DNA from 4 places in the Novosphingobium aeonii genome. Region 1 is predicted to be linked to each of the others. Evidence: riboswitches for the same ligand, from Rfam matches in the RefSeq annotation. Region 1 holds a riboswitch; each other region holds the start of a gene.

Region 1 (5,893 bases):
ATGTCAGATCGTTGGTCACGCCGCCGGTCATCACGCGCATCAGTGCGGCGCCGTCTTGCGGAGCCTTGCCGGTGTCGTAGCCCGCCTCGGCCAGCGCGGCGACGATCGCAGCGGTGCTGGCAGGGGTGTCGAGGCCCACGCCATTGCCGATGCGTCCATCGCGGTTGGGGTAGTTCGCCAGCACCAGCGCCACACGGCGCTCGGTGGACGGCGTGCGGCGCAGGCTCGCCCAGTTAGCGGCGAGATCGGCGACGAAGGCCACCCGGTCCGGCGCGACGCGCGGGACGACGATGCCGCACTGGGTCACTTCGTCGAAACGCTCGGCCGCCTTGAAGGCGACGGCGCGGGTGAAAATGCGGCCGTCCACTTCGGGCAGCGCCACGTTCATCGCAAGGTCGCGCGGGCCAAGGCCGCGCGCGGCGCTCTGCCACTCGCTTTCCAGGACTCCCGCAAAGGCGACTTGCAGGATCGGGCAGTCCGCCTTTTCGAGAATGCCCGGCTTGCGATCGTCACCTGCGGAGGAGGAGGCGAAGCTGGTGGCGTTGACGATCACATCGGGCGCGATCTCGCCCAGCAATCCGCCCAGCCAGTCCACCGCGAAAGGTTCCCGCAAGGCGCGGACGTGAACGGCGGCGACGTTGAAGCCGCGCTCCTGCAGCGCCGCGATCATCGCGTCTACGGCGTCCAGCGTGCCCGCGATCATCAGCGCGCGGTAGAACACCAGCAGGGCGAGCGGGCGGCCTTCGGTCCAGCCTGCCTGCACTTCGGCAAGCCCGGCGCGCTCGGTGCCTGCAAGGTAGAGCCCGGCATCGGCCACGGGCACCGGATCGTCCGGCTCGCCTGCGTCATGGCCGATGGTCCGCGCGGCGGTGCGCAGGAACGAGAGGGCATTGGCCATGCCGCCCTGCCGGAGATAGTCGCGCATCCGCTCGCGGACCTCGGCGGTCAAGGTGGAGGCGCGGTCGAGTGCGGGATCGGCCTCGCGCCCATCGGCGATGGCGGCGAAGGCAATGCCGTTCTCCCGCGCGACACGGGCGATCTCGTCGATCCCGTAGCCCCAGTAGCTCTTGCCGCCGAGCAGGATCACGCAGACGAATCTGGCCTTCGCGATCACTTTCTCTACATAGAGGTCGATCGAGTAGGGATGGCGCAGTTGCAGCAGATTGGCGAGGCGAACGCTCGGCCCACCTTCCGGCAAACGCGCCGCCGCGCCCGCGAAGCAGGCGAGTTCGCTGTCCGCCACGGTGAGGATCACCATGTCGCCGGGAGACTGGTCGAGGTCGATCGCCTCCTCGCCGTTGGAGATCGTCCCCGGCGTGGCGGACAGCAGGTGCATCAGGCGTCTGCTGTAGTGGCCACGGGGCCGAGAACCCCGGCAAGCCCTGCTTCGATGGCGGTGCGGTCCAGCCCCTTCTGGCCGATGACGACGAGCTGCGTACGGCGCATTTCCTGCGGCAGCCAGGCGCGGTCGTAGAAGTGCTGGATGCGCGGACCGACGGCCTGCACGACAAGGCGGCTGGGCTTGCCGCCGACCGCGACCATGCCTTTCACGCGCAGAATGTCGTGCTCTGTGATCAGGCCGTTCAAACGGGCGAGAAGGGCGTCGAGATCGGCCACATCGCCGCCGGAAACGACGAAGCTGTCGAAGTCGTCATGGTCGTGATCCTCGTCCAGCCCGTCGATGTGCGAAGGGCGGGAATCGAGATCGTCCTCGGCAGCGGCGGTGATGCCCAGCAGCGCGGCGATATCGACGGCGCCGTGATCGGCGCGCACGATCTTCACGCCGGGGCGCGTTTCGGCCAGCACCAGCGTTTCGACATGGGCGAGGGCATCGGCATCGACGAGGTCGGTCTTGTTGAGCACGACCATGTCGGCGCAGCCCAGCTGTTCCTCGAACAGTTCTTCCAGCGGGCTTTCGTGGTCCAGCATCGGATCGGCCGCGCGGGCAGCGGCCAGTGCTGCCTCGTCAGTGGCGAAGCGGCCCGCGGCAACCGCATCGGCGTCGATCAGGGCGACCACGCCGTCAACGGTGGCGCGGGTGCGGATGTCGGGCCACTGGAAGGCCTTCACCAGCGGCTTGGGCAGGGCAAGGCCGCTGGTCTCGATGATGATGTGATCGGGCCTGTTCTCGCGGTCCAGCAGCTTCTGCATGGTCGGCAGGAAATCGTCGGCGACGGTGCAGCAGATGCAGCCGTTGGCCAGTTCGACGATATCGTCTTCCGGGCAGGCTTCGTCGTTGCAGCCCTTCACCAGTTCGCCGTCCACGCCGACATCGCCGAATTCGTTGATGATGAGGGCAAGGCGGCGGCCCTTGGCGTTTTGCAGCAGGTGGCGGATCAGCGTGGTCTTGCCGGCGCCCAGAAAGCCGGTGATGACGGTGGTGGGAACTTTGCTCATGTGTCGTCTCCCGCGCGCCAGCGACCTGAAGCGGCGGGGCTTTCCGCCGCGACCTGCGACGATTCCGGCGTGCCGCGTCGGACCGGCGCACGGGCGCCCGACGCGATATGCCGCTGCGGCCCCGGCCGCATGCATCACGTCGCTCAGACGGAAGAGTTACCGTGCCTTGGCCATCCCCTGGACCCGGGCAAGAGCGACATCGACGCAGGCAGGTTTCCTGGCTCGCGGGTCAGGGCGTGATGCACGGCCTTCCCAGGCCTCGCAGGATTTAGCGTCCGGCCCAGTGGCTGCGTCGGGAAGCGATTGTCCCGCCGCGAATGTGCATCGCGCTCACCGCTTACAGTTGCAGGGACAGCCCCGGAATCGAGCAAACTCTTTCGAGCAAAACTCTACCGGGTTCCCGTATTAAGCCCCTTGCGGGGCACCGGCGCGATCTTTGCCCGCGGCGTCCTGAAGGGCGAAACGGGCCCTGCGGCGATTAGCCGGGCAGGCCGCTGCCCGCAAGCCCCCCGGCAAGGCCAAGCGATTGCAGCCGCCATCTGCCGCTGAACGAAAACACGGTATGCGAAAGCGGCGCGATGTCTATCGCGAGCGTGGTGGAAAGCGGCAGGCAGAGCGCATGGGAAAGCGCCGCGCGCACGATCATCGGGTGCGTGATCCCGCAGGCCGGGCCGTCGTGACGGGCGATCTCGTCCATCCAGCGGCCGATCCGCTGCCGGGCGGTTTCCATCGATTCTCCCCCCGGAGCGCCGCCAAGCGGGTCTGCGATCCATGCCGAGAACGCGCCGGGTTCCTCCTCGTGCACTTGCGCAAAGGCGCGGCCGGACCAGCGGCCATGATCGATATCGGCCAGCGCGGGTTCCGTCCGCCCGGTAATCCCCATCGCCCCTGCGGTCTCGGCAGCGGCGAGGGCGGGGCTGGTGAAGGTGCTATCGCGGAAGCGATCGTTCAGCGCGGTGCGCGCCGCATCGCGCAGCCCGCCCTCGTCCAGCGGTTCGTCAGGCCCTGCAAAGCCGCCGTGACGGGCCGGGGCCGTGGCGGCGATGCAGATCAGCAGGAGGGTCGTCGCCAAGGCCTGAATTCCATCGAGGTCGTTGACGCCGCCGGTAACCCGGCCCTAAGGGAAGGCGTCGAGGATTGAAGAAGCCGGTGGAATTCCGGCGCGGTCGCGCCACTGTAATCGAACGGGAACTTCCCCGTCGAGAGCCAGACCTTCCGCCTTGGCACAGATTTTCCGGGGACGCGCAATCCCGCCAAGGAGCATGAGCATGGCTGTTTCCGCCGCAATTTTCGATGACACCTTCATTCCGGTCGAAGGCGGCAGCGCCATCCCGATCGAGGACATCGCTCCCTGGGCCGTGCTGGGCACGCTGCTGGCCCTTATCTTCCTCTATTTCGTGAGCACCGAACAGGGCGCTTTCTCCCTGTTCCAGGGCATGTACGTTCACGAATTCGTCCACGACGGCCGGCACCTCCTCGGTTTTCCCTGCCACTGAGGTAACGTCATGACCCGTCAATTGCTTTGGCGCGGAATGCTTGCCGGCATTCTGGGCGCGCTTCTGGCCACGCTTTTTGCACGCGGTTTCGCGGAACCGCAGATCGACCTCGCGATCGGTTACGAGGAAGATCACGCGGCCCACGGCGCTCTGCCCGATCACCCGGCGCCCGATCACGCCGGAATGGCGATGGCATCTGCCCCGCTCGCACACCCGCATCCGGCGGACGAAGAGGAACTCGTCAGCCGCGATACCCAGAAGGGGGCCGGCCTCGTCACCGCGCTCGCGCTTTACGGCGCGGCGGTGGGGGGCATCTTCTCGCTGGTCTTCGCATACGGCTATGGCAGGATGGGCCATCTCGGCCCGCGCAGCTTCGCACTGCTTCTGGCGGCGCTGACTTTCGTGCTGGTGGTGGTGGTTCCCGCGATCAAGTATCCGCAGACCCCGCCGGCCGTAGGCAAGCACGAGACGGTGGCGCTGCGCACGGCGGCCTATTTCGGCATGATCGCGCTGTCGCTCGGCGCGGCCGTGGTTGCCGGGCGCCTTCGCGGCAGGCTGGCGCGGCCGGGCAGGGGCTTCGATGCCACCCTGCTGGCTTTCGTCGTCTATCTCGGGATGGTCGGCCTCGGCCAGTTCCTGCTTCCCGCGATCAACGAAGTGCCTGCCGATTTCCCGGCGGTATTGCTCTGGAACTTCCGGCTCGCCTCGATGGGAACGCAGCTCGTGCTGTGGGCCACCATCGGACTGGCTTTCGGACTATGGGCGGAACGCGTGCTCAGGCGCCAGTCGGCCTGAGCACGGCCTGCCTCCCGGAAGGCTTGCTCACTCGCTCCGGTTGCCTGCCCCCGTGGGCGCCGGGCGCAGCGGCGCGCGGCTCAGCTCGTTACCGGCGCGCGTGGTCTTCTTCAGAAGTTTCAGGAAGATATCCTGTTCTTCTGATGTGAGATGAGAGACGATGTCGTCCTGCACCTTGTCCACCCATGGCGTTGCCGCGGCCAGAGCCTCGCCGCCCTGCCGGCTCAGCATCAGCACGCGGGCGCGGCGGTCGGTCGGGCTGACCTCGCGTTCGACCAGCCCTTTCTGCACGAGCCGGTCGATCACGCCGCCGATCGTCACCCGGTCATAGGCGATCATGCCCGCCAGCGTCTGCTGGTCCAGCCCCGGATGATCGCGCAGGGTCAGCATCGCCGCATATTGGACCGAGGTCAGGTCAAGCCCGGCCTCGGTCATGCGCGATGTGAAGCGCGCCACGGAAATCTGCTGAAGGCGGCGGATCAGGTGGCCGGGCATGGTCTCGAGGTCGCTCATGACAGCCACCTAGCTTGATAACGCCCGCCTGCTCAAGCCTCCCGTGTGCTGCCATGGCCGACCTCGGCCGGAAGGTTCAGCCCGCCGGTTCGGGAATTCGGGCGGCGGTCAGGTTGGCGGCGAAGTAGGCGGCCAGTTCCCGCGTGCCGTCAAGCGGAAGCACCTGCGCGATGTACTGGTCCGGGCGGACCACGATCATGCAGCCTTCCTCCCGGTTCACGCCGCGCATGTCGTAGATGTCGCCCGCGCCCGGATCGGCGCAGAACGCCTTTTCGTAATCGCGCAGGCCCAGTTCGCCCTTGCGCGGCCAGAGCAGCCCGGGAAGCTCGTCCATCGACAGCGACCGGTGCGATTGCTGGAATACCGCGCGCAAGTCGAACAGGGCGTCGGCATCGGCGCCCTTCGGCGTGTGGCGAAGCAGAGGCGAGGCTGGGTCGGTTTCCAGCGTGCGGCACAGCCGGGCAAGGCGGGAGCCGGGCTGGAGACCGTCATCGCCCGCGAAGAGGTAGATCCGCCAGCGCCCGTCCGCCTCGGCGGCGTGCCCGAGGTGCATCGGCTTTGCATCGGCAAGGCGCACGACGGGCGCCGAATGGAAGCGCATCCCGACCCTGAAACCTTCCGCAAGGTGCTGGTGCTCGCCGCTGCCGGTCAAGGCGGAGCGGCGATACTGCGTGGCGGTTCCTGCCGTGAAG
Region 2 (5,893 bases), on a different replicon from region 1:
GTTGCCGATGCCCATCTCTCCCACGAACAGCAGTTCGGTATCCGCCGCTACCGCAGCCGCACCGGCGTTGAGCGCGGCCAGGCAATCCGCCTCGCTCATGGCGGGCAGGCAGGTGATGTCGCCGGTCGGTCGGTCAAGATCGAGCGGAACCACAGCAAGTTCGGCCCCGCAGGCCGCGGTCAGCGCATTGATCGCCGCGCCTCCGGCTCGGAAGTTGGCGACCATCTGCACCGTCACTTCGGGCGGATAGGCGCTCACCCCGCGTGCGGCGACGCCGTGGTTGCCTGCGAAGATCACGGCGCGGATCAGATCGGCGCGCGGACGTTCGCGGCCCTGCCAGCCGGCCATGAACACCGCGATCTCCTCCAGCCGGCCGAGCGAGCCCAGCGGCTTGGTCAGTTCCGACTGGCGCGCGCGGGCGGCCTCGGTAGCCGCCGCATCGGGCGCGGGAAGCCGGGCGAGTGACGCCGCGAAGGCGGCAGGATCGGCGAAACGGATCATGAGCAGATGAAACCTTCAGGCGGAGTGCGGGTGATGAAGTGGCCCTTCACGCCCTGCGGCCACTCCCGATAAGGCACCTGGCCTTCCTCGCTGGCGGCATGGCGTACGGCATATTCGAGGATCGCACGGGCAGCCTGCTCGTCCGGCGCGAAGTCACCCAGCACATAGCCGAGCTTGCCCGGCGCCCGGATCGCCACGGTGCAATGGCGCTGGCAGGCGAAGAGGCAGGGCATCTCGTGGACGGCAACGCCCTGCAGGTCGGGCTCCGCCGCCTGCACGTCGCGCATGGCCTCGGCCAGCAGCGCACCGCCGCGCTGGCCGTTTTCGTCATCGCGTGTCTCGGCGGAGTGGCGGCATGTGCTGCACACCAGCACGGCGGGACCGGGTTCGACGGGGCGCAGCATCAGAACCGGCTCCTCAGCCCGAGGTACAAGGTGCGGCCGAGCGTGCCGTAGCCGCTCACGGTCTCATAATTCTCGTTGCCCACGTTTTCGATACGTCCTTGAAGAATCAGGCCTTCCCTGACCTGCCACTGCGCGCGCAGGTCCACCAGCCAGTAGTCGCCGAGCATGGCGGTGCCGGTGGCGGCGTTGTAGCTCTCGCCCGAATAGCGCGCGGCCACGCTGGCGCGCAGGCCCTGCGGCAGGTCCACGCCGGCCTCGGCATTGGCGAGGTGCCGGGGCACGCGCTGGAGCTGGCGGCCGTAAGTGCTGCTGCCCGCTGTACGGTCCTCCGCCTCTATCAAGCTGTAGTTGCCCTGGGCGAAGAGGATTCCCCATCTGGCCGAAGCCGCCAGTTCCAGCCCGCGCGCGTGGCTCGCCTTGACGTTGGCGTAATAGCCGAAGCGCGATGTCGTGGTGCCGGGAACGTAGCACACGTCCGGCAGGGCGCCGCTGGTCGGGCAATAGGCGAAATCGATCAGGTTGTCGGTGTCCCGCTCGAACCAAGTCGCGGAAAGGCGCAGCACTTCGCCGAAACCCTGTTCCGCGCCCACTTCCCAGCCCCTGGCCTTCTCGGGCCTGAGATCCGCCGCGCCATAGAGGCTGAACAGCTGATAGAGCGAGGGCGCCTTGAAACCCTCGTCATAGCTGGCGCGCAGCACCGTGGCGCCGGCGTTGGGCGTATAGACCGCGCCCGCGCTGAACACCGTGCTGCCGCCGAAGCGCGACTGGTGATCGTAGCGCGCGCCCCCGTTGAGCGTCAGCCCGGCCAGCGGTGTCAGGCGCAGTTCGCCGTAGACGCTGTCCGTATCCGCCGTGGTGGGGGTGAGAACATAGGCCGCCGTGCTGTTGGAGGGCGAGGCGGTGGTCATCCGCTGCTCCTCGCGCTCGGCGCCGAACACGACCTGCACCTCGTCCGCGAACGCGTAAGTGCCCTGGTACTCGAAGCGGCGCACGCGGCCATGGGCGTCGAAGGTGATGGGGCGGATCGTCCGCGCGGGGTCGTAGTTCTCGCGGTCGGTCTCGGTCTGGAGCACGGCGACGCGGTTGGCCAGCCTGCCGCCCGCCAGTTCGAAATTGAGCCCGGCATAGCCCGACCATTCCCCGGTCCGGCCATAGGCCCGTGAATCGCCCGAGGTGCCGTCGAAATCGTTCTTCGAATCCGACCAGTAGCCGCGCAGGTCCAGCGAGACGCCCGGCGCAAGGCGGAAGGTCATGGTGCCGCTTGCGGAACTGCGCCGGTAGCCATCGTCCTCGGTGCCGTTGGAGCGGGCCGAGATGCCGTCGGTGGTGAAGCGGGAGGCCGAAATCCGCCAGTCGATCGCCTCGGAGGTGCCTCCCATCCCGGCGCGGGCCGAAACGGTATCGTGGGTTCCGGCCTCCAGCGCGAAGCTGCCTTCCAGCGGCTCGGTGGGACGGCGAGTGCTGACATTGACGACCCCGCCGATGGCATCGCTGCCCCACAGGATGGACTGCGGGCCGCGCAATATCTCGATGCGGTCGATATCGTCGACGAACAGGTTGGCGAAACCGTATCCCCCCGCCGTCGAGGAGGCATCGGACAGGCGCATCCCGTCGATCACCATGACGGTCTGCCCGGCATCGGCGCCGCGAATGCGCAGCGAGGTGGTGGTGCCGTAGCCACCGTTGCGCGACAGGCTGATGCCGGGCGTGCGCAGCAGCGCGTCGGTCAGCGCGATGGGCTGGGCGGCGACGATCTGCGCCTCGTCCAGCACGGTGACAGTATCGGCCACGCGGTCGGCCGCAACCGGCGTGCGCAGCGCGGTAACGACGATGCGCTCGCCGGAGGACGCGGCATCGGCCTCCTCGGCCAGCGCCGCGAGAGGGTGACAGGCCAGCGCAAGAGCAAGGGTGCTGGCGGCGGGTATTCGGCAGTTCACGGCATGTCCTTCAAGCGAGCGTCGAACCCGGCCGGGTCGGCACTCACGCGAAAGGCGGCAGTCGTTCGGCAGGCGACGACAGGCCCTTTCGCGCCGGGAGCCGGCACGGCAGTGGCTGTCGTTGCGCGAGGATAGCCCCGTTCGCCCGGCTCACCCTGTCCGGTCGAAGAACGACTGCGGCAGGCAGGTCTCCTGGCTCACGGGTCAATGCCGTTTCGGCCGCCTTCTCAGGGATTTGCACCCCCAATGGCGAAATGGCCGCACGGCTCTCCGCTTACAGTTGCAGGGGCAGCCCGGGTCTTGAACCCGCGTTCCCTTTTGATCCCCTCGCGGGGAACCTGTCGCAGCGGCGGCCCTATCGGGTGGCGGTCTGGCGTGCAAGAGCGCGCTGCTTGCGCAGCCTTGCGAAGTGCCATAGGTCCGGCCGCCGGAAGGGGGGAACCGAACCATCATGCACCACTGCCGAGCCTTTCCGTCCGGGCGATATCCGTGCCTCCGCGCGGTGGCTGCCCGATGACCGCCTGCCCCGCCCTGCTCGTCGCCGCGCCGTCCTCGGGACAGGGCAAGACGCTGGTGACCGCCGCCCTCGCCCGCCGCCATGTCCGTGCCGGGCGCCGGGTGCGGGTGTTCAAGTGCGGGCCGGACTTCCTCGACCCGATGGTCCACGAGATCGCCAGCGGCGCGCCCGTCCACCAGCTGGACCTGTTCATGTGCGGCGAAGACCAGTGCCGCGCGCTGCTGCACGAAGCGGCGCTGGAGGCCGACCTGATCCTTGTCGAAGGGGTGATGGGCCTGTTCGACGGCACCCCGTCCTCCGCCGACCTCGCCCGGCATTTCGGCCTTCCGGTGATGGCGGTGATGGATGGTTCCTCCATGGCGCAGACTTTCGGCGCGCTCGTCCACGGTCTGGCGACTTACCGCGAGGATGTGACCCTCGCCGCCGTGCTCGCCAACCGCGTGGGCAGCGAACGCCATGCCGAACTGCTGGAACGCGGCCTGAAGGAAGGCGTGCAATGGCTCGGCGCGATGCGACGCGACGAGGGTGCCGGCCTGCCCGAACGTCATCTCGGACTGGTACAGGCCGGTGAAGTCCCCGATATCGAAGCGCGGATAGACCGCGCCGCCGATCTCCTGCCCGAAAGCGCCCTGTGGCTGCCGGAACCGGTGTCCTTTCCGGCCGCGCCCCGCTGCGCCGCTCCGCCGCCCTCGCTGGCGGGCCGGCGCATCGCCGTGGCCCGGGACGAGGCGTTCGGGTTCATCTACCCGGCCAACCTCGCCTTTCTCGAAAGCGCGGGCGCCCGGCTGTCATTCTTCTCGCCCCTGCGCGACACGGCGCTGCCGGAATGCGACGCGCTCTGGCTGCCCGGCGGCTATCCCGAACTTCACCTCTGTGCGCTCACCGCGAACCGGACGATGATCGGGGCCATACGGGAGCATTTCCTGGCCGAACGCCCGATCCTCGCCGAGTGCGGCGGCATGCTCTACGCCTGCGAACGGCTGGAGGACGCATCAGGCACGAGTGCGCCGATGCTGGGCCTGCTGCCTGCGCAGGCCAGGATGCAGCCCCGGCTTGCCGCACTGGGCATGCAGGAAGCCGAACTCGGCGGCCACGCAGTCCGCGGCCACACGTTCCATTACTCCATGCTGGAAACCGGCCTTGAACCCGCAGCGCTCGCCCGCACGCCGGACGGGCGCAAGGGCGAGCGGATATTCCGGCAGGGCTCGCTCACCGCGAGCTACATGCACTTCTATTTCCCGTCGGCGCCGGAACTGATCGCGGCACTTTTCGGCTAGGCAATCGCCGGCAGCTTCGCGAGATGCTTGTCCAGCGTGATCGGATAGTCGCGAATGCGGACGCCCGTCGCGTTGTAGACCGCGTTGGCCACTGCCGCCCCCACGCCGCAAAGCCCGAGTTCGCCCACGCCCTTGGCCTTCATCGGCGAGACCTTGTCGTCCGCCTCGTCCAGGAACACCACTTCCTGATGCGGAATGTCGGCGTGGACCGGCACTTCGTATCCGGCAAGGTCGTGGTTGACGAAGAAGCCGAAACGCTTGTCCACCGCCAGTTCCTCCATCAACGCGCCGCCCACGCCCATGGTCATCGCGCCGATCACCTGGCTGCGCGCGGTCTTGGGGTTGAGGATGCGCCCGGCCGCGCAGACCGCCAGCATTCGCCGCACGCGGACTTCGCCGGTATAGGAATCCACTGCCGCTTCCACGAAGTGCGCGCCGAAGGTCGATTGCTGGAACTTCTTGGCGAGATCCCCCCACTGCATCGTCTCTTCGGCAACGAGTTCGCCCGATTTCGCGGCATCGGCCAGCCGTGCCGAACGGTTGCCCGCGCGAATCTCGCCATCGGCGAATTCGGCCGCCTGCGGGTCCATGCCGAGTTGCTGCGCCGCCATCTCGCGCAGCTTCGCGCAGGCCGCGTAGACCCCCGAAGTCGCGCTGTTGGCGCCCCATTGCCCGCCCGAGCCCGCCGAGGCCGGGAACGAGGAATCGCCCAGCTTCACGCGCACTTTCTCCACCGGCAGCCCCATCATCTCCGCCGCGGTCTGGGCGATGATGGTGTAGGAGCCGGTGCCGATGTCGGTCATGTCGGTCTCCACCGTGACCATGCCGTCACCCGACAGGCGCACGCGTGCCGCCGAAGTCATGTTGATGTTGTTGCGGAACGCCGCCGCCACGCCGAGCCCGACGAGCCAGCGCCCGTCACGCACTTGCGCCGGTCTGGCGCTGCGCCGGTCCCAGCCGAAACGCCGCGCGCCGTCCTCGAGGCAGCGCACCAGGTTGCGCTGCGAGAACGGCCGCTCGGGATGCTCGGGATCGACCTGCGTATCGTTGAGCACGCGGAACTTCACCGGGTCCATGCCCAGTTTCTCGGCCATCTCGTCCACCGCGATCTCCAGCGCCATGAGCCCCGGCGCCTCGCCCGGCGCGCGCATGGCGTTGCCTTCGGGCAGGTCGAGTTCGGCCAGCCGCAGGGCGGTGAGGCGGTTCGCACCGGCGTAGAGCAGCTTGGTCTGCTGCGTCGCCCCTTCCGGCCCGCCG
Region 3 (5,893 bases), 130 kb from region 1:
GCATCGCCGAGGCTCTTGCGGCGGATGCCTCCCGCGGAGACGACCGGGGGCTCCTGCGCGGCGCTTCACCCGGTGATGTCGCGTTATGGGCGGTCCACGCGGGCGGCCGCACGGTGCTGGATGCCGTGGAGCACGGCCTTGGCTTACCCGCCGAGGCGCTGCTGCCTTCGCGAACGGTGCTGCACGATCACGGCAACATGTCCTCGGCGACATTGATGTTCATCCTTTCGCGGATGCTGTCGGGCTCGGGCGAGGGAGATGGGCTGGCGCTGGCCTTCGGGCCGGGCATGGCGGCGGAGAGCTTCCGCTTCACCCTGGAACGCTGACATGGCCGATGTCCTCGTGGTCGGCGGGGGGCTTGCAGGCGGGGCGGCGGCCTGCCTGCTGGCGCGGCAGGGGCGGGACGTGCTCCTGCTGGAACGGGAGCATGGGCCGCATCACAAGGTCTGCGGCGAATTCCTCTCGGTGGAGGCGGCGGCGCATCTGCGCCAGCTTGGCGTGGACCCCGCTTCGCTGGGCGGTGTGCCGATCCAGCGGATCAGGCTGGTTTCGGGCACTGTGGAAGCGGAGGCGCCGCTGCCCTTCGGTGCCTGGGGCCTCAGCCGCCATGTGCTGGACGAGGCGCTGTTGAGGGAGACCATCGCAGCCGGCGCGCGGGTGGAGCGGGGCGTCAGGGTACTCGAACTCGGCGGCTGCGTGGCCCGCACGAGCGAGGGGGACCGAGAGGGGGAGTATCTGCTGCTGGCAAGCGGCAAGCTGCCCCTGCGCGAAAGAGGCACGGCGTCCACGGGGCGGGCGGAGGCTGGTTTCGTGGGGTTCAAGATGCATTACCGCCTTGCCCCTGCCGCGATGCACCGTCTGGCGGGCACGATCATGCTCTTTCTGTTCGGCGGCGGTTATGCGGGACTTCAGATGGTGGAGGGTGGACGGGCCAACTTGTGCCTCGTCGTGCGCCGCAGCCGTCTTGCGCAGTCCGGCGGGGACTGGACGGGCCTGCGCGCCCGGCTGGACGAGATCGCGGCGCTGCGCGAAATGCTGGCCGATGCGGAGCCGCTGTTCGACCGTCCTGTAACGATCGCCAACCTGAACTACGGCATGGCCCCGGCCCGGACCGCGAACAGCCGGGTGCTGCGGCTGGGAGACCAGTGGGCGATGACCGCCTCGCTCACCGGGGACGGCATGGCCATCGCCCTGCGCAGTGCCTTCGTCGCCGCGCAAAGCGTGATGGCGGGCGAGGACGCGCGGCGATACGACTGCAGGCTCGCCGCGGAGGTTCGCGGTCAGGTCCGGCGGGCCATGGCGTTCCAGAACATGCTGGACCATCCGGTCCTGCGGCAGGCCGGGTGCCACGCGGCCCGGTCCTTTCCTGCGCTGCTGACAATGGCCGCGCGCGCAACCCGCCTGCGCGAATGGAGATGACAGCGGGGCGGGAGCGCCGAAGGGGCGCTCGCCTTTGCCGCCGTGATCTACTCCTCGTCAGCCGGTTCCCCGTCTCCGCGCGCGTAATGGCCCACCAGCATTCCGGCGGCCAGGACATGGTCCTTGATCGCCGCCAGGAATTCCGAACGGCCCGGGTTCGTTTCCAGCACGGGCGCGCGGGAAAGCGCGAAGAGCTGGAACACGTAATCGTGCGTGCCGTGGCCCGGCGGGGGATCGGGCGGCAGCCAGCCTTCGGCCTGATAGCTGTTGCGCCCCACATCGCGCCCGTCCGGCGCACCGTCGTCGTCAGGGCCGATGCCGCCTTCGGGAATCGCCCGTGTGCCTGCGGGAAGGTTCCAGACGATGGCGTGGACAAGAGGCTCGGCCGCAGGAGCGTCGGGGTCTTCGACCAGCAGCGCCAGGCTGGTGGTGGCGGCAGGAACCTCGCCCCATTCCAGCGGCGGGGATATGCCTTCGCCATCGGCCGTGAAGCGGGCGGGAAGGCGCGCGCCGTTCTCGAAAGCGGGGCTCGACAGGTCTATGAAGGCGCCTTCCGGCACCAGCCCGGCGCGGACGATCGCCAGCTTGGAATGTCCCGCGCGGAAGTTGTGAAACAGGGCGCCAAGCCATTGAGGGACATGTTCGAGCATGGGATTCTCCTTCGTCTCGGTGTGCAACGTCCGGACCCGACCTGAGGTTTCGTCACCATCGGCGATGACTTCCGGGTTTCGGCAGATCATGACGCCTGCGCCGTCAGCCGCATTGATCGGGCGCAATCGGGCCGCCCGGTATCGCCGCCGCCGTGCGATATCGCCGGGATGCGCTTGCAGAGCTGCGCTGACGATTGGCATCGATCCCGTTTTGGGTTAGGCGGCACCTGCAAGCCGGATTTCGTCCGGCCTGCAACGATCGCGCGGGTGCCTTTCGGGGCTGAAATGGGAATGCGGTGCGGAGGAAACTCCCATTCCGCAGCTGTCCCTGCAACTGTAAGCGGCGAGCGAGATGCCGGGGCTCCCTCAACGGAGCCGGCCACTGGATGAAGGCGCCCATCGGCGCCGGTTCCGGGAAGGCCGCGTATCGAGCTTTGACCCGTGAGCCAGGAGACCTGCCGGCGCGTCGGTCGCTCTTGCCATGGTCCAGGGAAAGGCCAAGGCTCGGTACTCCGCGTGAGCGACGAACCTGTGCGGCTGGGGCTGCATCGGTGTGCAGGGATGGCGTATGTCGCGCCCGCCTGTCGTTGCGCACGGACCGACTTCGTCGGCAAGCCCCGGTCATCGTCGCCGCGCGCGGTTGAAAGCGTTTATGCGCGTCTCGTCGAAGCGTGCCCTTTTGAAAATCCAGCGTTCCCGCCCGGATCGCCGCACATGAGCGACTTTGCCGTGCGCGGCTGGTGCCCCAGTGCCTGGCGCCCGATGATGGCGGGCGACGGGCTGATCGTGCGCGTGCGGCCGCGCCTTGGGCGCCTGTCACGCGCGCAGGCGCTGGCGCTCTGCGCGCTGGCCCGCGAATACGGCAGCGGGGCGATCGACCTCAGCCGCCGTGCCAATCTCCAGATCCGGGGTGTGACCGAAGCCGGTTGGGCGGCCCTGCTGGAGCAACTGGTGGCGCTGGAACTGGTGGATGCCCGGCCCGATACCGAAAACCGCCGCAATATCCTCGTCGCGCCGGACTGGACGGCGGGGGACGACACGTTCCGGATCGCCGAGGCGCTGGCCAGTGCGCAGGTTCGCCTGCCGGAACTGCCGGGAAAGATGGGTTTCGCCGTGGACGCCGGAGCCGCGCCGATCCTGGGGGGAAGCCCGGCGGACTTTCGGATCGAACGGGGCGAAGGCGGCTGGCTCATCCTGCGCGCGGATGGCCGGGCGCTGGGGATTCCCGTTGCCGTGGACGAAGCGGTCGGCGCGCTGGTCGAACTGGCGGAATGGTTCGTCGCCTCCGGCGGGATCGCATCCGGCAGGATGGCGCGCCACCGTGCCGAGCTGCCGGGCTGGGCCAGGGGATGGGTCTCTCCCGCATCGCCGCGTCCGGTCATCGGCCCCGGCGCCCATGCCATGGGCCATGCCTGCGGCGCCGCTTTCGGCAGCGTGGAGGCGGCGGCGCTGGCCTCGCTCGTCACACGTTCCGGGGCGGCGGCCTTGCGGATCACCCCGTGGCGGGTGCTTCTTCTGGAAGGCGCGAACCCGCTCCCCGATCCTGTCGGGGATGGCTTTGTCAGCGATCCTACCGATCCGGCCATGCGCGTGGACGCCTGCCCCGGAGCACCGCTGTGCCCGCAGGCGACCGTGGCGACGCGGCCGCTGGCCTTGCGGCTGGCCGCGCACGTTCCGGGCCGCCTTCACGTCTCCGGCTGCGCCAAGGGCTGTGCGCGTTCCGCCCCTGCAAGCGTCACGCTGACCGGGCGAAACGGCCGCTTCGACCTTTCCATCGATGCCGCTGCCGGAGACCCGCCATGCCGGTCCGGCCTCGATCTCCCACAACTGCTCGCCCATTTCGGAGCCGAATGATGCCTCATCTTTATGAAACCGATGGCGCGGCGATCTACCGCCAGTCTTTCGCGACCATCCGTGCCGAGGCCGATCTCCAGCGTTTCACGCGTGAGGAAGAGCGTATCGCGGTGCGCATGATCCATGCCTCGGGCATGGTCGAACTGGCCGCTCATATACGGTTCTCCGCGGGCTTCGCCGAAGCCGCGATCGCGGCTGCAGCGCGCGGGGCTCCGGTGCTCTGCGATGCGCGCATGGTGACGGAAGGCATCACCAGATCGCGCCTTCCCGCCGGCAATCCGGTGATCTGCACGCTGCACGACCCGGCGGTTCCCGATCTGGCGAAAGCCATGTCCAACACGCGCTCGGCCGCGGCGCTCGAACTGTGGCGGCCGCATCTGCAGGGGGCGCTGGTGGCGATCGGCAATGCGCCGACAGCGCTGTTCCATTTGCTGAACATGCTGGAAGACCCCGCCTGTCCGCGCCCGGCGGCGATCATAGGGTGTCCGGTCGGCTTTGTCGGCGCGGTGGAGTCCAAGGCCGCGCTGTGGGAGGCGATGCCGGTGCCCTGCTGCATCGTCGAGGGGCGGCTGGGCGGCAGCGCCATCACCGTGGCCGCGATCAACGCCATCGGGAGCCGCGCGGAATGAAGCCGGGCACCGTTCACGGCGTGGGCCTTGGCCCCGGCGCGCAGGACCTGCTGAGCGTTCGCGCCGACCGTCTGGTGCGCGAGGCAAGGCATGTCGCCTATTTCCGCAAGTCCGGCCGCCCCGGGCAGGCGCGCAGGATCGTCGAGGGGATGCTGCGCGAAGACGTTGTGGAATTCGCGATGGAGTATCCGGTCACGACGGAAATCCCGCTGTCCGACCCGCGCTACAACGCCTGCCTTTCCGAGTTCTACGAATATTGCGCGGGCCATGTCGCGCGGCTGGCCGGTGCGGGCGAGGATGTCGTGGTCCTGTGCGAGGGCGACCCGTTCTTCTACGGCTCGTTCATGCACCTCTACACCCGCCTGTCGGGCTCGGTGCCGACACGAGTGGTCCCCGGGATCACCGGGATGTCCGGCGCGTGGACTGCCAGCGGCGCGCCGATGACCTGGGGAGACGACGTGCTCACCGTGCTGATGGCCACGCTGCCCGAGGACGATCTGGCAAGGCGCATTCGCGATACCGATGCCCTGGTCGTCATGAAGATCGGTCGCAATCTCGACAAGCTGCGGCGCGCGGTGGCCGCCGCCGGGCGCGAGGGAGAGGCCTGGCTGGTGGAACATGCGGCCATGGCGGAGCAACGCGTTACGCCGCTGTGCGAGGCGCAGGCCGTGACGCCCTATTTCTCGATCCTGCTGATCCACGGGCAGGGCCGCCGGCCATGAGCGGCTGGATCGCGATTGCGGGCATCGGTCCGGGTGATGCCGCGCTGGTGACGCCAGAAGTCTCGCAGGCGCTGGCGGAGGCGACCGACATCGTCGGCTATGCCCCATACGTTTCGCGCGTCCCCGCGCGGGCAGGGCTGACGCTTCACGCCAGCGACAACCGGGTGGAGCTGGAGCGCGCCGCCCATGCCCTGGAGATGGCGGCGAGTGGGCGGCGGGTCGTGGTGGTGTCGTCGGGCGATCCGGGGGTGTTCGCAATGGCCTCCGCCGTGTTCGAGGCGCTGGAGGCGGGGCCTGCCGCGCACCGCGCACTCGATATACGGGTGCTGCCGGGGATCACCGCGATGCTGGCGGCCAGCGCCCGGGCGGGCGCCCCGCTGGGCCACGATTTCTGCGCCATCAACCTCTCCGACAATCTCAAGCCCTGGGCATTGATCGAGCGGCGGCTGCGCCTTGCGGCAGAGGCGGACTTTGCGATGGCGTTCTACAATCCCCGGTCGAAGGCACGACCGCACGGATTTGCGCGCGTCCTTGAAGTCCTGCGCGAGACATGCGGAGAGGACCGGCTGATCCTGTTCGCGCGCGCAGTCTCCACGCCGGAGGAGGAAATGCGTGTCGT
Region 4 (5,893 bases), on a different replicon from region 1:
TCGAAGTAGGCCGCCTTTCGCGCCTCGTGCCCGAAAAGGAAGCCAAGGCAACCCGCGACGGGCTGACCGCAGGGACCATGGACGTGGTCTGCGGCACCCATGCGATCCTCTCGAAATCGGTGAACTTCAAGCGCCTCGGCCTTGTCATCGTCGACGAGGAGCAGCGTTTCGGCGTCAATCACAAGGAGCGCCTCAAGCAGCTGCGCGCAGACGTTCACGTCCTCACCCTCACCGCCACGCCGATCCCGCGCACGCTGCAGATGGCGATGTCGGGCCTGCGCGAACTCTCGACCATCCAGACCCCGCCGGTGGACCGCCTCGCGGTGCGGACCTACGTGATGGAATGGGACGACATGGTGATGCGCGAAGCCCTGCTGCGCGAACACCATCGCGGCGGCCAGAGCTTCATCGTCGTGCCGCGCATCACCGACATGGCCGAAGTCGAGGAATGGCTGGCCAAGCACGTCCCCGAGGTAAAGGCCATATCCGCCCACGGCCAGATGAGCGCCGGCGAGGTGGAAGAGCGCATGAGCGCCTTCTACGAAGGCAAGTACGAAGTCCTGCTGTCGACCACCATCGTCGAAAGCGGGATCGACATTCCGCGTGCCAACACCATCATCATCCACCGCGCCGACCGCTTCGGCCTGGCCCAGCTCTACCAGCTGCGCGGCCGGGTGGGCCGGTCCAAGCTGCGCGCCTACGCCTATCTCACCACGCCCGCAGGCCGCGCGCTCTCGGAAGTGGCGGAGAAGCGCCTCAAGGTGCTGAGCGACCTCGATTCGCTGGGCGCGGGCTTCCAGCTTGCCAGCCACGATCTCGACATTCGCGGCGCGGGCAACCTGCTGGGCGACGAACAGTCCGGCCATATCCGCGAAGTCGGCTTCGAACTCTACCAGTCGATGCTGGAGGACGCGATCCTTGCCGCCCGCGCGGGCGGCGTGGGGCTGGAGAAGGACACTTCGGGGCTGTCTCCGCAGATCACGGTCGAAGCGCCGATCATGATCCCGGAGGAATACGTTCCCGACCTTGCGGTGCGCATGGCGCTCTATCGCCGCCTCAACGATGCCGAGGGCAAGGACGAGATCGAATCGCTCTCGGCCGAGATGATCGACCGTTTCGGCCCGCTACCCTCCGCCACGTCGAACCTCGTGAAGCTCATCCAGATCAAGCGGCAGGCGATCGAGGCGCATATCGCCAAGATCGACGTCGGCCCGCGCGGCACGCTGGTCAGCTTCCACAACGACAGCTTCCCCAACCCGATGGGCCTCATCGCCTATGCCGAGCGCCTTCAGGGAACGGTGAAGCTGCGGCCGGACAACAAGCTGGTGGTGCAGCGCGCATGGGGCGATCCCAAGTCCCGCCTCAACGGGCTGCTGCAACTGACGAAGGGCCTCGCCTCCATCGCGCGCAAGGCCTGAGCCTCAGGCGCCCGGTATACGATTTTCGGGAAAACCGGCGTTTTCCCTGCGGCGAAGCCTTGCCCGCGTGAGGCGAGCCGTTAGGAAAAGCAGCTCGGTTCGCGAAAAAACAAAGGAATTTCGATGAGGCTTCCCTCGCCCCTGGCCCCCGCAACCCTCGCTTTCGCTTCGCTGATCGCGCTGGCCCAGCCGGCGCTGGCCCAGAAGTCCGACGCTCCCGACGCTGCCAAGCAGCACGCCGAGAAGACCGCCGAAGCGGTGGCCGCGAACTGGGCCAGCGCCCCGGTCGAAGAAGTGACGAAGACCAGCAAGGGCACCGCCCGGGTCGACGGCAAGGCGATCGCCTATACCGCCACCGCTGGCACCCTCACCATCCGCGACGCGCAGGGCAAGCCCACCGCGAGCGTGTTCTACACCGCCTATACCGCGCCGGGCAAAAACCGCCCCGTCACCTTCTTCTACAACGGCGGCCCCGGCTCGGCGAGCCTCTGGCTGCGCATGGGCAGCTTCGCGCCCGACCATGTGCGCACCGGCAACCCCGAAGCCGTCCGCCCCGCGCCCTTCGACGTCGGCCCCAATCCCGACAGCCTGATCGGCAGCACCGACATGGTCTTCCTCGACGCGGTGGGCGCCGGCTATTCGCGCGCCCTGGGCGATGCCAAGCCTGCCGATTTCTACGGTGTGGACCAGGACGTGGATGCCTTCGCCAAGGCGATCATCCGCTACACCACCAAGAACGCGCGCTGGGGCAGCCCCAAGTACATCTTCGGCGAAAGCTACGGCACGACCCGCTCGGGCGCGCTGGCCTACCAGCTTGAGGATCGCGGCATGGCGCTGAACGGCGTGGTGCTACTTTCGTCGATCATGAACTACGGCATCCGCCAGAGCGGCTTCGACAATATCTACGTCGGCTACCTGCCCACCTATGCCGCCGTCGCCTGGTATCACGGCCGCGTGGCGGATCGTCCGGCGACCGTGGACGAGTTCGTCGAACAGTCCCGCCAGTTCGCCAACGGCGCCTATGCCGCCGCGCTCGCCAAGGGCCAGGACATCACCCCGGAAGAGGAAGACGCCGTAGCCCGCCAGCTCAGCCGCTTCACCGGCCTTTCGGTGGACTATGTGAAGCAGGCGAACCTGCGCGTCGATCTCGGCCGTTTCCGCAAGGAACTGCTGCGCGGCGGGCGCGAGACGGTGGGTCGCTTCGACGGCCGCTACAAGGGTCTCGATGCCGATGCGGCCGGTGAAAGCCCCGAGTACGACCCTTCGGACACCGCGATCAGCGGCCTCTATGTCGGCAGCTTCCTTGACCAGCTGACCACCACGCTCGGCTACAAGACCGATCTCGACTACCGCCTGAGCGCGCGCGAGGGCGGCCCGGTGGACTGGGACTGGACGCATGAGCCGCCCGCCGGACGCAAACAGAACGTCGCCGACGTGACCGCAGACCTCAGCACCGCGATGCGCATCAACCCGCACCTGCGCGTGCTTTCGCTCAACGGCTACTACGACATGGCAACGCCGTTCTTCTCGACCGAGCGCGACCTCAAGCACATGATGCTGGCGCCGGCGCTGCGCCAGAACCTGCAGTTCAAGTACTATCCGGCAGGCCACATGGTCTATCTGAACCCCGAGGCGCTGCACCAGATGCGCCTCGACATGGAGCGCTACTACGCCGAGGGCGCGCGCTGACATCCTCTTGCGGGGCGGCGACGATCCGCCGCCCCGCTCTCCCCCCGATTTCCCTCCATCCCGAACGCCGCGGCGGTGACTGGCGCATGGAGGATTGCCCCCGCCCGCATCGCCCGCTACCAGCGCTTCCGCCCGGATTCGTCTGACGAGCCGGGCGAATGATCGCGTCGGTGCCTCGAAAGAGGCTTAATAGGGAACGCGGTGAGAGGGCTTTGCCGCCTTCGAATCCGAGGCTGTCCCTGCAACTGTAAGCGGCGAGCGCGATGTACATCACGCGGCGGGCAAGGCGCCCATGCCGCAGCCACTGGGCCGGACGCTAAATCCTGCGAGGCCTGGGAAGGCCGTGCATCAAGCGATGACCCGTGAGCCAGGAGACCTGCCGGCGTCCGGTCGCTCTTGCTTTGGTCCAGGGGATGGCCGGGGCACGGTGATTTCTCCGTCTGAGCGACGAACGAGCGGCAGGGGCCGCACGGTGCGCTGAACGGTCGCCTTTCCATGGGCGCCCGGCCGGTCGGTGCGCCGGCCGTTCGCAAACGGCAGTCCCCTGCTTCGGATCGCTGGCGCCCGGCAGGGGAATGAAGATGAATTTCGCAAAGGTTTCGCACGCGGCGCTTGCCGCGGCGCTGGCGCTCGCCTGGAGCACGCCGGTTTTCGCCGGGGAACGCGCCGACGGCGACGGCGAGGACGGCGCCATCGTCGTCACCGGCCAGAGCCTTGAGGAAACGCTGCCGCAGGAACTTTCCCGCTACGGCAACGACATGGCCGTCGTGGAGGGCAGGCAGATTCGCGACAGCGGCGCAGTGGACGTGGTGAAAGCGCTCGATTCGGTGCCCGGCCTCTACATTCGCGGCCGCAACGGGCCGTTCACTTACGTCGATGTCTCGCTGCAGGGTTCGCGCACGCAGGACGTGCTCTGGACGATGGACGGCATCCGGCTGAACAACCGGCTCTACGGCAGTACCTCGCCCAACGACACCCTGCCCGCCAGCATGATCGAGCGGATCGAGGTGCTGCGCGGCGGCGAGAGCCTGTTCTACGGCACCCAGGCCTCGGCCGGGATCATCAACGTGGTGACGCGCGGCTTCACGGACGACTTCAACGGGCAGGTCAACGCCTCGGTCGATTCGTGGGGCGGCACCAGCTTCGACGGCTACCTGCGCGGCGCGGCGGGCGGGCATCGGTTCGTGGCCTATGCCTCGCGCAACCGCTCCGAGGGATACATGCCCTACAGCGCCTACCAGCCCAGCCTTACCGATCGCCGGCTCGGCTACGACTTGTGGTCCGCAGGCCTCAAGTACCAGTACGACCTCGCCCCCGATCTCGCGCTCAATCTCCAGTACCAACACACCGAGGCGAAGCTCGACAACCTTTCGCCCACCCGCATCCGCGAGAGCCGGAACGACCGCAACGAGGAGATCGCCAGCGCCCGGCTGGACTATACCGGCAGCGACACCGTGCAGTTCTTCCTCAAGGGCTATTTCCACGACTGGAAGACCGCCTACATCCAGATCCGCAACTCGCTTCCCGATCACGATCCGCAAGTGATCTACCCGGCAGGCACGTTCTGGGGCTACCGCGACTGGGGCGGTAGCGCGGTGGTCAAGCTGCATCCGCACCGGGGTTTGGAGTACCTGCTGGGCTACGACTTCCAGAACTTCTCCGGCCGGGACGACGTGCTGCTGATCGCGCCGACCAGCGAACAGGTCCACGCCGCCATCGCGCAGATCCGCACGACCGACGAGATATCCTCGAAGGGCCGGATCGCCGCCGGGCTGCGGCATAACCGCACGGACGGCGCAAGGAAGACGATCTGGAACGTCTCGGGCCGCTACGATTTTGCCGAAGCGCTTTATGTGGAGGCGAATGGCGGCACCTCGTTCGTCCTGCCCGACGCCTCCCAGCTCTACGGCAACGACCCCTGCTGCGAAACCGGCAACCCGAACCTCAAGCCCGAGCACAGCGTGAATCTCAACGCATCGCTGGGCGGCGCGGCGACCCTGCCGGGTGTCCGCTTCGGCTGGAAGGCGACCTACTTCAACCGCAGCATCACCGACCTCATCGATTCGACTTACGACGATCCGGCCTATCCCAACGGCACCTACATCAACGTGCGCGACAAGGTCCGTTCGCAAGGGGCCGAAGCGGAAGTGACGGCGCAGCTGGAAAGCGGCTGGAGCCTCGCGGCAAGCTACACTCATGCCCGCGTCCGCAATGAGGGCAGTTCGGTCCAGCGGGACCGCAATCCCGCGCAATATGCCAAGGGAACGCTGGCCTATTCCCCGGAAGACCGGCCATTCGGCGCCAACCTGGCGGTCAACTGGATCGGCGATGTCTGGTCCACCGCATCGGGCTTCGGGCGGATGAACTACGGCAACTACGTACTCGTCGATCTCGGCGGCCACTTCTACGTCGACGGCGAGGCGCGCCGGAATCGCTTCGGCGTCAATGTCGAGAACCTGTTCGACAAGGCCTATGCCACGCGCGGCTATGCCTCCGCCGTCACCGATGCCGGCACGCTTGACGGGAGCAACAGCCGCTTCCTTTACTTCAACCGTGGTGTGCCGCGCACGCTGCGGGTGAGCTACGGGTTGAGCTTCTAGGCCATGCCCCGCGCTGTCCTGATCGCGCATCGCTGGCTCGGCGTCTTCGTCGGCCTGCTGATGACGCTGTGGTGCCTGTCCGGCTTCGTGATGATCTACGTGGATTATCCGAGGCTCGAACCCGGAGCGCAGGTGCGGGGGCTCGCGCCCCTGCGCCTGCCGGCGCAGGCCGCCTTGGGAGCGGTG

Evidence for each region. A riboswitch is a leader RNA that binds a small molecule or an ion and turns the genes downstream of it on or off. The one in region 1 is predicted to bind cobalamin.
Region 2: another riboswitch for cobalamin. It lies ahead of ACLIMP_RS00495 (TonB-dependent receptor plug domain-containing protein); the one in region 1 lies ahead of cobW (cobalamin biosynthesis protein CobW).
Region 3: another riboswitch for cobalamin. It lies ahead of ACLIMP_RS19325 (ferredoxin-like domain-containing protein); the one in region 1 lies ahead of cobW (cobalamin biosynthesis protein CobW).
Region 4: another riboswitch for cobalamin. It lies ahead of ACLIMP_RS09340 (TonB-dependent receptor plug domain-containing protein); the one in region 1 lies ahead of cobW (cobalamin biosynthesis protein CobW).

The regions. Positions count from the first base shown of each region.
Region 1 covers NZ_CP176833.1:973,418-979,310, forward strand. Annotated here, with positions in the region: gene cobN (cobaltochelatase subunit CobN) at 1-1,336, opposite strand, end outside; gene cobW (cobalamin biosynthesis protein CobW) at 1,336-2,397, opposite strand; cobalamin riboswitch at 2,588-2,840, opposite strand; gene ACLIMP_RS19845 (histidine phosphatase family protein) at 2,876-3,469, opposite strand; gene ACLIMP_RS19850 (CbtB domain-containing protein) at 3,666-3,893, shown strand; gene ACLIMP_RS19855 (CbtA family protein) at 3,903-4,688, shown strand; gene ACLIMP_RS19860 (MarR family winged helix-turn-helix transcriptional regulator) at 4,716-5,201, opposite strand; gene ACLIMP_RS19865 (FAD-binding monooxygenase) at 5,278-5,893, opposite strand, start outside.
Region 2 covers NZ_CP176832.1:88,863-94,755, forward strand. Annotated here, with positions in the region: gene cobT (nicotinate-nucleotide--dimethylbenzimidazole phosphoribosyltransferase) at 1-501, opposite strand, end outside; gene ACLIMP_RS00490 (DUF1636 domain-containing protein) at 498-905, opposite strand; gene ACLIMP_RS00495 (TonB-dependent receptor plug domain-containing protein) at 905-2,842, opposite strand; cobalamin riboswitch at 3,008-3,199, opposite strand; gene ACLIMP_RS00500 (cobyrinic acid a,c-diamide synthase CobB) at 3,332-4,636, shown strand; gene paoC (aldehyde oxidoreductase molybdenum-binding subunit PaoC) at 4,633-5,893, opposite strand, start outside.
Region 3 covers NZ_CP176833.1:843,077-848,969, forward strand. Annotated here, with positions in the region: gene ACLIMP_RS19310 (type III polyketide synthase) at 1-326, shown strand, start outside; gene ACLIMP_RS19315 (NAD(P)/FAD-dependent oxidoreductase) at 328-1,419, shown strand; gene ACLIMP_RS19320 (YbhB/YbcL family Raf kinase inhibitor-like protein) at 1,467-2,069, opposite strand; cobalamin riboswitch at 2,318-2,546, shown strand; gene ACLIMP_RS19325 (ferredoxin-like domain-containing protein) at 2,784-3,923, shown strand; gene ACLIMP_RS19330 (precorrin-8X methylmutase) at 3,923-4,552, shown strand; gene ACLIMP_RS19335 (precorrin-2 C(20)-methyltransferase) at 4,549-5,274, shown strand; gene cobJ (precorrin-3B C(17)-methyltransferase) at 5,271-5,893, shown strand, end outside.
Region 4 covers NZ_CP176832.1:1,906,729-1,912,621, reverse strand. Annotated here, with positions in the region: gene mfd (transcription-repair coupling factor) at 1-1,418, shown strand, start outside; gene ACLIMP_RS09345 (S10 family peptidase) at 1,542-3,107, shown strand; cobalamin riboswitch at 3,261-3,505, shown strand; gene ACLIMP_RS09340 (TonB-dependent receptor plug domain-containing protein) at 3,689-5,707, shown strand; gene ACLIMP_RS09335 (peptidase) at 5,711-5,893, shown strand, end outside.